Regions from separate parts of the Methylobacillus pratensis genome, predicted to be linked through region 1. Evidence: predicted binding sites of a transcription regulator. Region 1 holds the regulator's gene; the other holds the start of a gene.

What was found. Region 1 encodes sigma-54, which starts transcription at its own class of promoters, with help from an activator protein. Its sites were predicted from a motif close to TGGCACNNTTCCTGCT; they were not measured.
Region 2: ACW4YW_RS08440 (prepilin-type N-terminal cleavage/methylation domain-containing protein) is a predicted target of sigma-54. The motif match lies at 2,431-2,446, and genes of this name have one in related genera.

What each region holds. Positions count from the first base shown of each region.
Region 1 covers NZ_JBSUSR010000003.1:109,332-115,347, forward strand. The annotation lists gene ACW4YW_RS07895 (KpsF/GutQ family sugar-phosphate isomerase) at 1-80, shown strand, start outside; gene ACW4YW_RS07900 (KdsC family phosphatase) at 84-608, shown strand; gene lptC (LPS export ABC transporter periplasmic protein LptC) at 616-1,347, shown strand; gene lptA (lipopolysaccharide transport periplasmic protein LptA) at 1,406-1,912, shown strand; gene lptB (LPS export ABC transporter ATP-binding protein) at 2,001-2,723, shown strand; gene ACW4YW_RS07920 (RNA polymerase factor sigma-54) at 2,743-4,209, shown strand; gene hpf (ribosome hibernation-promoting factor, HPF/YfiA family) at 4,240-4,566, shown strand; gene hprK (HPr(Ser) kinase/phosphatase) at 4,676-5,635, shown strand; gene rapZ (RNase adapter RapZ) at 5,639-6,016, shown strand, end outside.
Region 2 covers NZ_JBSUSR010000003.1:217,905-223,920, reverse strand. The annotation lists gene mlaE (lipid asymmetry maintenance ABC transporter permease subunit MlaE) at 1-642, opposite strand, end outside; gene ACW4YW_RS08445 (ABC transporter ATP-binding protein) at 635-1,441, opposite strand; gene ACW4YW_RS08440 (prepilin-type N-terminal cleavage/methylation domain-containing protein) at 1,552-2,217, opposite strand; gene ACW4YW_RS08435 (sensor histidine kinase) at 2,451-4,157, shown strand; gene ccsB (c-type cytochrome biogenesis protein CcsB) at 4,234-5,379, opposite strand; gene ACW4YW_RS08425 (cytochrome c biogenesis protein ResB) at 5,416-6,016, opposite strand, start outside.

The sequences.
Region 1 (6,016 bases):
GCCTGCTGGTCGTCGACCGGCAGGGTAACCTGGTCGGCGCACTCAATATGCACGACTTACTCATGGCAAAGGTGGTTTAGAAGTTGATTTCCTTAGAAGAACGCGCAAAGCGCATCAAGATTGCAGTGTTTGACGTTGACGGTGTCCTCACCAATGGCGGCTTGATGCTGGGGGATGACGGGCTGGAATACAAGGTGTTCCATTCCCAGGACGGCCTGGGAATGAAGATGCTCAAGCATACCGGCGTCCGTATGGCCTATATCACGGGCCGCAAGTCCAATGTGGTGGTGAAGCGTGCCGAGAATACCGGCGTGCAGATCATCTACCAGGGCATAGACGACAAGCTCGAGGCTTTCAACGACTTGCTCGAGAAGCAAGGAGTGTCTGCCGAGGAATGCCTGTTCATGGGGGACGACGTGATCGACATTCCGCCCATGCGCCGTGCCGGGCTGGCGATCACCGTGCCGCACGCGATGCCGCTGGTCAAGGAGTATGCCCATTACACCACAGAGCGCCAGGCCGGGTTCGGCGCCGTGCGCGAAGTCTGCGAACTGCTCATGAAGGCGCAAGGCACCTTCGATGCGCAAATGGCCCCTTATTTGAAGTAAGCGAGATATGCAAGGACGTACCAATACCATCCTGTTTCCGCTTGCCGTACTCGGGCTGCTGGCCCTGATTACGCTGTGGATCGACCGCACGGTGCAGCCGCCGGAGCCGCGCGTGGATGGGACGACGCGTCACGACCCCGATTACATCCTGAACAATTTCGTCACGACCAAGACGGATGCGACAGGGTCGATCAGCCATATTCTCAAGGCTTCTGAAATGCGGCATTACCCGGACGACGACACTACCGAGCTGGAAAACCCGCATTTCACCCAGTTTGGCGTCGGCAAGCCCACCACGACGATAACAGGCAAGCGCGGACATGTGTCCAGCAACGGCGAGGTCGTGGAGTTCCGCGATGACGTGCGCGTGGTGCGGCAGGCATTTGGCGACCGGCAGGAAATGACGCTGACGACGGAATACCTGCGCGTGGAGCCGGACAGCGAGATCGCGTCGACCGACCAGCCTGTGGTGATTACGCAAGGGCCGAAAAGCGTGGTGCGCGCGGTCGGGATGGTCTACGACAAGAAGAACCAGACTATCCAGCTCAACAAACGGGTGCGCAGCCATTATGAACGCCCGGCTGCCACTAAGCGCACGAGCAGCAAGCCAAAAGCGGCAAGCAAGACCAGCACGGCAAGCAAGCCTAAGCAGGCGGCAGCCAAGCCTGCGGCTTCCAAGAACAGCAAGACGACATCCGGTAACAGCAAAAATGCCAAGCAGCCCACTAAAACCAAGTAGAACGACATTCTTCAGCGGAGACCCTATGCGCAACCTGCGTTATTCATTATTGCTTGCCATGTTGGCCGGCATGCTGTCTGCAACGGCACATGCCGAAAAGGCCGACCGGGAAAAGCCGATCGAGCTGGAGGCCGACTCCGTGCAGGTCAATGATGCCAAGAAGACCAGCACCTATACCGGCAACGTCATCCTGACCCAGGGCACGCTGGTGATCCGAGGCGACAGGCTGATCGTGCGCGAGGACAAGGAAGGCTTCCAGCACAGCACGTCCTATGGCAATCCCACCACCTTCAAGCAGAAGCGCGATGGCAAGAACGAATACATGGAAGGCAGCGCCCAGCGGATAGAGTATGATGGACGCATGGACAAGGTGCAGCTGTTTACCAAGGCATGGGTCAAACGCGGCGAGGATATCGTGCATGGCGACTACATCATGTATGACGCCAATGCCGAGTATGCGGAAGTCATCAGCGGCGGCTCGCAAGCGGCGACACCTGCAACACCCACTGGCCGAGTGCGGGCCATTATCCAGCCCAAGAAGAAACCCGCGGCAGAAACTCCCTGAGCTTGACGGCTATTTGGAGGGCCTTTGTCTGTATGCGGGCCGAAGGCAACCGCGCTTTATAGAGACGGCATCGATAGATATTGCATAAATGAGTGAATTAATCGTAGAAAGCTTACGCAAGAAATACAAGTCGCGCACCGTGGTGCAGGATATTTCCCTGCAGCTCAACAGCGGCGAGGTGGTCGGGTTGCTCGGGCCGAACGGCGCGGGCAAGACTACCAGTTTCTACATGATGGTGGGCCTGGTGCCCCTAGATGGCGGACGCATATTGCTGGATGGCAAGGATCTGAGCCGGATGCCCATACACCAGCGCGCGCGCATGGGCCTGGCCTACCTGCCGCAGGAGCCGTCGATCTTCCGCAAGATGACCGTGACGGAAAACATCCAGGCCATCCTCGAATTGCAGAACATGACGGCCGAGCAGCAGAAGGAACAGCTTGAATCCCTGCTGCAGGAGCTCCATATCACCCATATACGCAACAGCATGGCGGTGAGCCTGTCCGGTGGCGAGCGACGCCGGGTGGAAATCGCCCGATGTTTGGCGACCAATCCCAGTTTCATCCTACTGGATGAGCCGTTTGCCGGGATCGACCCGATTGCCGTGCTGGACATTCAGAAGATCGTGCGTTTTCTGACCGAGCGCAATATCGGGGTACTGATCACGGATCATAATGTCCGTGAAACATTGGGCATATGCGATCGCGCCTACATCGTGAATGAAGGCCGCGTATTCGCATCGGGGAAGCCCAGCGAGATCATACATAACGAAAGTGTAAGAGAAGTTTACTTGGGCAAGGATTTCCGCCTGTAGTCAACGCAGAATTAGAGAGATGAAACAAAGTCTACAGCTAAAATTTTCCCAGAACCTGGCATTGACGCCGCAGTTGCAACAGTCGATCAAGCTGTTGCAGCTGTCTTCGCAGGAACTCAACCAGGAGCTGGAGTCGCTGTTGCAGGCCAACCCCTTGCTGGAGCGCATAGACGGCCCGGACGGTGCTGCCGAGATGTCCGAAAGCTACAGTCCCGCTCCGGATGCCGCGGTCGCCGCTCCTGCCAGCGAGGCGCCTGCGCCAGCCAGCGAGGAGTTGCCGCGCGTTGACGAATTCGGCGGCGGGGACGATTACTTCGAATCTTTCCAGGGCAGCAACCGCTGGGAAGAGGGCGGCGCCAACAATGACGACGACAACGACTTCAGTTTCCAGGAAGCGGTCAACCTCACCTTGCGCGAGCACCTGCTGAGCCAGATCAAGCTGCTACCGCTGTCAGAACGCGACCAGACCCTGGCGATGGTGCTGGTGGACGCCATCAATGACGACGGCTATCTCGAGCAGTCGCTGGAAGAGCTGGCCGAGCTTCTGCCGGAAGAGCTCGAAATCGACCTGCTCGAGTTGGAAACCGCGCTCAAGCATATCCAGAACCTCGATCCGCCCGGCATCGGCGCCCGTAACCTGGCCGAGTGCCTGGCATTGCAGTTGCGCGCCCTGCCGGCAGATACGCCCTCCGTGGACCTGGCGATCAAGGTTGCCGAGCAACATCTGCCTTTGCTGGCGAGCCGCGATTACACGCGCCTGCGCAAACTGCTGCATTGCGACGACGATGTCCTGAAAACGGTGCAGCAGCTGGTGACCCAACTCAACCCACGCCCAGGCGGCGAGTTCAGCCATATCACCTCGGACCACTACATCCAGCACGAAATCGTGGTGAAAAAGGTGAAGGGCATCTGGATCGCCAGCCTCAATGACGAAGTGGTGCCCAAGCTGCGCATCAATCAGCTTTATGCCGGCATCCTGAAACGTAATCGCGATAGCTCCAGTCAATACCTTATGAGCCAGATGCAGGAAGCGAAATGGATGATCAAGAACATCCAGCAGCGTTTCTCCACCATCCTGCGCGTGTCGCAGGCGATTGTGGATAGGCAGCGCAACTTCTTCGAACACGGCGAGGTAGCCATGCGCCCGCTGGTGCTGCGCGAGATTGCAGACGAGTTGGGCCTGCATGAATCCACCGTGTCGCGCGTGACGACGAGGAAGTACATGCTCACACCGCGCGGCGTGTACGAGTTGAAGTATTTCTTCGGCAGCCATGTGGCGACGGAGTCGGGAGGGGCGTGCTCCGCCACGGCGATCCGCGCGTTGATCAAGCAGATGGTGAGCGAGGAAAACCCGAAGAAGCCGCTGTCTGACAACCAGATTACCGACATCCTTGGCAAACAAGGCATAGTTGTTGCAAGAAGAACCATAGCGAAATACCGCGAGTCTCTACAGATACCCGCGGCCAACCAGCGCAAGTCGCTTTGATTTGCGCGTTTTTCAAGTAAGGAGAGCGTTATGAATTTGCACCTGACCGGACATCACCTCGACGTTACCCCAGCCCTGCGCGAATATGTGCAGTCCAAGCTGGCACGACTCAGCAATCACTTTGACCATGTGATTGACCTCAAGGTCACGCTGAGCGTGGAGAAACTGGTGCAAAAGGCGGAAGCCACCCTGCATGTGCCGGGCAACGACCTGCACGCGGAATGCGGGGCGGAAAGCATGTACAGCGCGATTGACTCGCTGGCTGACAAGCTCGACCGCCAGGTAGTGAAACATAAGGAAAAAGTCAGCAACCACAACCAGGCATCCGGAGGTTTGAAGCACCAGGTGGTCGAGTAATCTTTTAGCGAAATGCTGCAAAAGAGTGCCAAGTCCGGTTTTCATGCATGGATTTGGCGCTCTTGCAGCAAATCCTTCCGCTTATTCATTCCCAAGGTATTAAGCACACATGGCTGAAATCAGTGTTACCCAGCTTTACAAGGATACGCGCCGCAAGCTCAAGCTGAAATGGGTAGCAGGGTTAGCCGGCGGCGATAACCCCCTGACCAGTGAAACCGTGACCAAGCCATCCCTGGCGCTGGTTGGTCACCTGAATTTTGTGCATCCCAACCGCGTGCAGGTGCTGGGTTGCGCAGAAATGGATTATTTACGCAGTCTCAAGGCGCGCGAGTTGTTCCAGGCCATCAAGAACCTGTTTTCCGCCGACTTGGCGGCGATCATTGTTGCAAATGGCGAAGAAGCGCCGGATGAACTGGTGGCCGCCTCCGACGAGTTCAGCACCCCCTTGTTTACCTCCCCGTTGCGCAGCCCCGGCCTCATGGACGTGCTCAGCCATTATCTTGCCCAGGCGGTGGCGATATCGGAAAGCCTGCACGGCGTGTTCATGGAAGTGCAGGGCTTCGGCCTTATGATCAAGGGCACGCCGGCAATCGGCAAGAGCGAGCTGGCGCTGGAATTGATTTCCCGCGGGCATCGCCTGGTCGCCGACGATATTGTCGACTTCTACCGTATCGCGCCGGACCGGCTGGAAGGGCGATGCCCGCCGCTGCTGCAGGACTTCCTTGAGGTGCGAGGGTTAGGCGTGCTCAATATCCGCGCCTTGTTTGGCGACAACGCCGTCAAGCCGACCAAGCCGCTCGACCTGATCGTGCAACTGGAAATGGCCGATACCATGGTGCCGCTCGACCGGCTCAAGATCAAATCCCAGCATGAAAAAATCCTCGAGGTCAAAGTTCCCAAGGTGGTGATCCCGGTAGCTGCCGGGCGCAATATCGCCGTGCTGGTGGAGGTTGCGGTGCGCAACCACATGCTGCTGCTGCGCGGCATCAACGGCACCAAGCAGTTCATGCAGCGCCAGCACCGCGAGATGGCACGCACTTCCCGCAAACTCAAATCGCAGGCGGAATAGGCCATGCAGCTTGTGATCGTCACCGGTCTTTCGGGTTCAGGCAAGAGCATCGTACTCAAGATGCTGGAGGACAGCGGCTACTATTGCATCGACAACCTGCCTGCCACCTTGCTGCACCAGGCTTCGGAGCACCTGAGCCAGGGAAACCACGAACGGGTGGCGATCAGCATCGATACCCGCAGCGCCTCGCTCGAGGCACTGCCCGGCAACATCCGTAAGCTCAAGGGCGAGGGCATCGAAGTGCAGGTGTTGTTCTTGGAGGCCAATGTCGAGACCCTGGTCAAGCGCTACAGCGAAACGCGCCGGCGCCATCCGTTGAGCAGCGACACCAGCACCCTGGCCGAAAGCATCAGCCACGAGCGCCATTTGCTGGAGCCGCTG
Region 2 (6,016 bases), 110 kb from region 1:
AATACCGAACACCACGCTCTTGATCACCCCGTTCACAATATCTTCGCGGAAATCCACGCTGGCCTGCATCTGCGACCAGAATGCGCCGGCATCCACACCGATCAAGGGCACCGCCACCAGATAGCCGCCCAGTACCCCGACCATGGAGAACAAGGCTGCCAGCAACGGCATGGAGAACACCCCGGCCCAGAACCTTGGCGCCACCACGCGGGCGACAGGGCTTACCGCCATCATTTCCATCGCGGACAATTGCTCGGTCGCCCTCATCAGGCCGATTTCCGCAGTGATCGCGGTTCCGGCGCGCCCCGCAAACAGCAGGGCGGTTACCACCGGCCCGAGCTCGCGTACCAGCGACAAGGCCACCAGCACGCCGATCGCCTCGGAAGAACCGTAGCGCTGCAAAGTGTTGTAACCCTGCAAGGCCAGCACCATGCCGACGAAGAACGCCGAGACGAGGATGATGATCAACGACAACACGCCAGTGAAATAAATCTCGCGTATGGTCAGGTGTAGCCTGCGGAAACTCTCGCCCGAATAGATCAATACGTAAAAGAAAAAGCGGATGCTGGCACCGAACCGCCAGAGGCGGTCAATCACGCGATGGCCGATTCCGCGAAGCACATTCGCTACAGCACTAAACATTCGCGCTCCTCAAGATATCCTGCCTGTAATCAGGCGCGGCGTAATGGAAAGGCACAGGCCCGTCCACCTCGCCATGCACGAACTGGTGCACGAACGGCAGCTCGGACTTGCGCAGGTCTTCCGGCGCACCCTCGGCAGCCACGACGCCGTCCGCCACGAAATACACATAATCGGCAAAGGCGAACACTTCCTGTACATCGTGGGTCACGATGATGGAAGTCGCGCCCAGCGCGTCGTTGAGCCTGCGGATCAGGTTGCAGATCACCGCCATCGAGATCGGGTCCAGCCCGGCAAACGGCTCGTCGTACATGATGATGGCAGGATCGAGCGCCACCGCGCGCGCCAATGCCACGCGACGCGCCATGCCGCCGGAAAGCTCGGTCGCCTTGAGATCGCGCGCACCGCGCAAGCCTACGGCGTTGAGCTTCATCATCACCAAGTCACGGATCATGGATTCCGGCAAATCGGTATGCTCGCGGATCGGGAATGCCACGTTTTCGTAAACGGATAGATCAGTGAACAAGGCGCCTTGCTGGAACAGCATGCCCATCTTGCGGCGCAGCTTTTGTAAACCTTTACGGTCCTGCTTGTGCACTACCTCGCTCGCCACGCGCACCTCGCCGCCCGACGGCTTCAACTGTCCGCCAATCAGGCGCAACAACGTGGTCTTGCCGCTGCCGCTGCCGCCCATGATGGCCACCACCTTGCCGCGCGGGAATTTCATGTTGATGCCCTTGTGCAGCAAGCGCGTCTTGTAGCCAAAGGATAGATTGTCAATTTCGACGATGTTGTCGCTCATGATCGCTACTTTTCTGATTAGCCGGCTATTTTAATGCAAAAGCGGTTTACTTCATAACGCTGGAAAAGTAAAAGCCCGCAAATGCGGGCTTTTACTTAAAACATTCATATTTAGAAAGACATACAAACCGTGAAAGTTCCACCATCAGGAACAGCGGCATTCGCCAGAGAATTGCCAGCTGTTCCAACAGCAGCAGGAGTCGTAGTAACACGCACCGCCCCATTATCTGTCAATCCATCATCTAGTAATACATCAATCTGTTTAGCTAAACGTCCAGTAACTCCGTCAGAACAAACCACAAAGGTACCCACCATAGGGTTCCCAGCATCCTGAATCGTATTAAAACCATTCAGGCTTTGCACTCCAATACGCCCACCATCTGCATTTCTTGGAATATAAGCATCTGTTCCAATCTGAGTTGACCCAGTAGCCAAGCCAGCCAATCTGACATGTTGCCAGAACAAGTATGACTCATCGGTGTCCGTAACAGAATTCCAATGCCCATCAATACGCCCTGCTTGACCATTTGCAGGAGTAGTTGCCCTACGCCCTCCTGTAATATGTGCCTCTACCGCAGGGTCATCCCCAGGCAATGCCCTATATTTATCTTGGTACCCATAAAGCAGAATCTGCACATTTTTTAAATCATTAGCAATATTTTTTGCCTTGGCGCTATTGATCAACTCCTGCCCCTTGAGCACGCCGCCCAGCAGCAAGCCGATAATCACCAGGACTATCGCCAGCTCGATCAGCGTGAAGCCGGATGTTTTTTTCATATGCTATCCTTGCGCGAGGTTGCCGGCACGGCAGCCTCAATAATCAGTTGGTATAAGATATGCAACTCTCATGCCAATTAGCAAACAACCAGAATTAAAGAAAAACCCAATAATGGCGCGGGTTTTAAGCAGATTTGGCCAAATTCCATGTTTGCCAAAATATCGTCAAAGTGTTGAGATTTCGTCTATAGTGACAAAATTACGACACACGCTACCAGAGACCATCCCATTTCATGGCCACTTTAAGCAGCCGCACTAATTCCTACCGGCCAAGCGCATCGACCCTGCAGCAATGGATGCTGGGGCTGATGTTGTTGAGCTTCCATGGGGTATTGCTATGGGGTTTCGAGGACCCGCTACAGAAAGGTCTGCTGCTCTGCCATTACGGTTTGTTCCTGATCTGGCAGCCAATCTGGCAAACCAAGGAAAAACTTTCCCTGCAAGCCATCCTGCTGTTCGCCGCGGGCGGCATTCTGTTTACCGTATTCGTCAGTTGGTGGCTGTTGGCTATCTGGCTCTCCGCGCTGTTCGGGTTGCTGGGCGGGCGCATTTTTTCCGCAACGGCGCGCGCCTCGCGCCAAAGCTACCTGTTTGCTGCCACCTACCTGCTTTCCGTCCTGCTGCTATGGGTAATTCCGCACCTGCTGGATGCCAATACGGCACTGCTGGTCACAGAATTCCTCATGCTCTACCTGCTGCCCGTCCTGCCGCTAGTCATCCTGTTCCTGCGCGTGAAGCAGGAAACCCACCAGCATGCGCCTATCCTCGATTTCTTTTACACCCTGCTGCTATTCCTGCTCTCGGTCACGCTGATTCTCAGCATTTTCACGATTTCGCGCACTACCGAGGCCGATTATGCCGAGGTGGTGGTATGGGTGGTGTTCGGCCTGGCAGCGGCGTTGTTGCTGGCAAGCTGGCTATGGAACCCTCGGGCCGGCTTCAGCGGCATTGGGCAGTTGCTGTCGCGCTACCTCCTGAGCGTGGGCTTGCCGTTCGAACGCTGGATAAAAAATATCGCCGAACTTGCCGAGCGCGAAACCAGCGCCAAGGAATTCATGCATGCAGCGATGAGCGAGGTTGAAACCCTGCCGTGGGTGGCGGGCGGCAAATGGGAGACAGAAGACGACCAGGGCGAGTTTGGCACCCAGGCGCCCTATTATGCCGACCTCGAGTTCCATGATTTTCACCTGACTCTGTACAGCCGCTGGCCGCTTACGCCCGCGCTCACGATTCACCTCAAGCTGCTGACGCAGATCCTGGGCGAGTTCCACGAAGCCAAGCGCCGCGAGGAAGCCTTGCTACAGAATACCTACATGCAGGCGATCTACGAAACCGGCGCGCGCCTCACACACGACATGAAGAACATCGTGCAATCCATGAGCGCGCTTTGCAGCGCGGCCGAACAGGCAACCGAGGCAGACAATGAGCGGCTGGTCGCGCTGATCCGCAAGCAGTTGCCGCTGCTCAACCAGCGCCTGGCATTGACGCTGGACAAGCTGGGCGCACCTCGTAACGAGAACACGCGCATGCTGCCATTGCTGGAGTGGTGGGACAACCTGCAACAACGCTATACAGGCACCCGCATCAGCTTCAGCGAAACCATCACGACGGAAGCCGACCCCAGGATAGACAGCGAGGTATGGGACAGCGTGGTGGACAATCTCCTGCAGAATGCATTGGCCAAAGCCCGGCACGAGCCTGACATCAGCATCTCGGCTTCCCTGGTGATCAATGGCCAAATATTTATCGAGGTTACCGATAGCGGCAATCCCATGCCGGAAGAAGTGGCGGCAAGCCTGTTCCGCAAACGCATCCGTTCGGAAGGCGGGCTCGGTATCGGGCTTTACCAGGCGGGACGACAGGCGCAACAGGCTGGCTACCAGCTCGCCCTGGTGGAGAACCAGCTTGGCACGGTACGCTTCAGGCTGGAGATGAAATAACGGTCAATCCGAAACGCACCAACTAAAAAGGCCGCGACTGCATGGCAGCGCGGCCTTTTTTAATTGTGCGGCATGCCTACAGCTCGCCGTAAGAATGCAAACCGGAGAGGAACATGTTCACCCCCAGGAAGGCAAAGGTGGTCACGAGCAGCCCAACCAATGCCCACCAGGCCAGGATGGGGCCGCGCAAGCCCTTGACCAGCCGCAGGTGCAGCCAAGCCGCATAATTGAGCCAGACGATCAACGCCCAGGTTTCCTTCGGGTCCCACGACCAGTAGCCGCCCCACGCTTCCGCCGCCCACATCGCGCCCAGGATGGTGGCAATGGTAAAGAAGGCGAACCCGACGGAGATGGCCTTGTACATCACGTCATCCAGCACTTCCAGGCTGGGCAGGCGCGATGCAAGGATGCCCTTGTTCACCAGCAAATAGGCCAACCCAACCATGGCCGCCAAGGCGAAGGTGCCGTAGCCGATAAAGTTGGCCGGCACATGGATTTTCATCCAGTAGGACTGCAGGGCGGGCACCAGGGGCTGAATTTCGTAGGCCTGGCGATCGAAGGTGTACCAAAGGATGAAGCCCACGGCGGCATTGATGACGACCAGTACGAAACCGCCCAGCTGGCGCGTGGCATAACGGCCTTCGTAATAGAGGTACGCCAGCGCGGTAATCAGGCAGAACAGGATGAAGACTTCATACAGGTTGCTGATCGGGATATGCCCGACATCCGGGGCGATCAGGTAGGATTCGTACCAACGCACCATGAGGCCGACAAAGCCCATGACCACGGCAGACCAGACCAGGCCGGAACCAACCTTGGCGGCAAAGGCAGAGCGGGCAAACAGGCCAAGCCAGTAAGCCAGCATCGCCAGGACAAACAGCACATTCATCCACATGATGGCGGACTGGCTGGAAAACAGGTATTTGAGCAGGAACACCTGCCCTGCGCTATCCTGACTGCCGTCATAAAGCTGGATGGCGCCCAAGCTGATGACCGCCACGCCCAGCAGCAGCAGGCGCATCGGCTTCCATTGCCACCCCAGCCAACTGAACAAGGCTATCGAACCGAACAGGATGCCCACCTCATACGCATCCATGAATTCGGCATATTGCTGGAACGCGAACAGCCCGCCCAGCAGCAGCAGCAGCGCATATCCCCAGTCCGCCAATCTCAGGCGCTTGAACAACGGTTCCGGCACATCTTCCATATAGGCAGTCTTCATCATCAACCCCAATACATGTTGGTTACGTGACAGATGTCACACGTGCTGGTTTTCCAGCAGGCGCGCGAGCTTGTCGCGCATTTTGTCGAATTCGATATCGAAATCGCGGTTCTTGCGGTTGGCCGACATGGCAAACAGCACGCGGCTGCTTTCCGGCTTCACCAGCAGCCAGATGCGGCGCTCGCGGATATAGATCATGGCAAAGATGCCCAGCACCAGCAGCACGGAACCCGAATAGACCAGCACCTTGCCCGGAGAGCGCGTCAATTGCAAGCCGCTGGACTGGCGGTGCTCGAACCCGGTCAATTGCAGGTACAGCGGCGCGCCGTAATGGAAGCTGTCGCTGATCGCATGCAGGCTATCCTCAATGAAGGCCTGCAATTCCTCGCTATTGCCGGTTGGCGGCAGCCCTGCACGCTCGCGGCTGATCGCATAGGCATTGAAGGCGGCCGTCGTCACGATCTTGAGGTATGCCTGCGCTGCGCCCGCGCGCTGCGCCTCCGGCACGGCCTCGTCTATCATCTCGGCCACCTTGCCGAAACCGCCCTGGCCGAACGCCTGCAACAGCTGCCTGACGCTGGCTTCAAATCTGGTCCTGGTTTCCGTGTCGATATCGCCATGGTTGGACAAGGCCAGC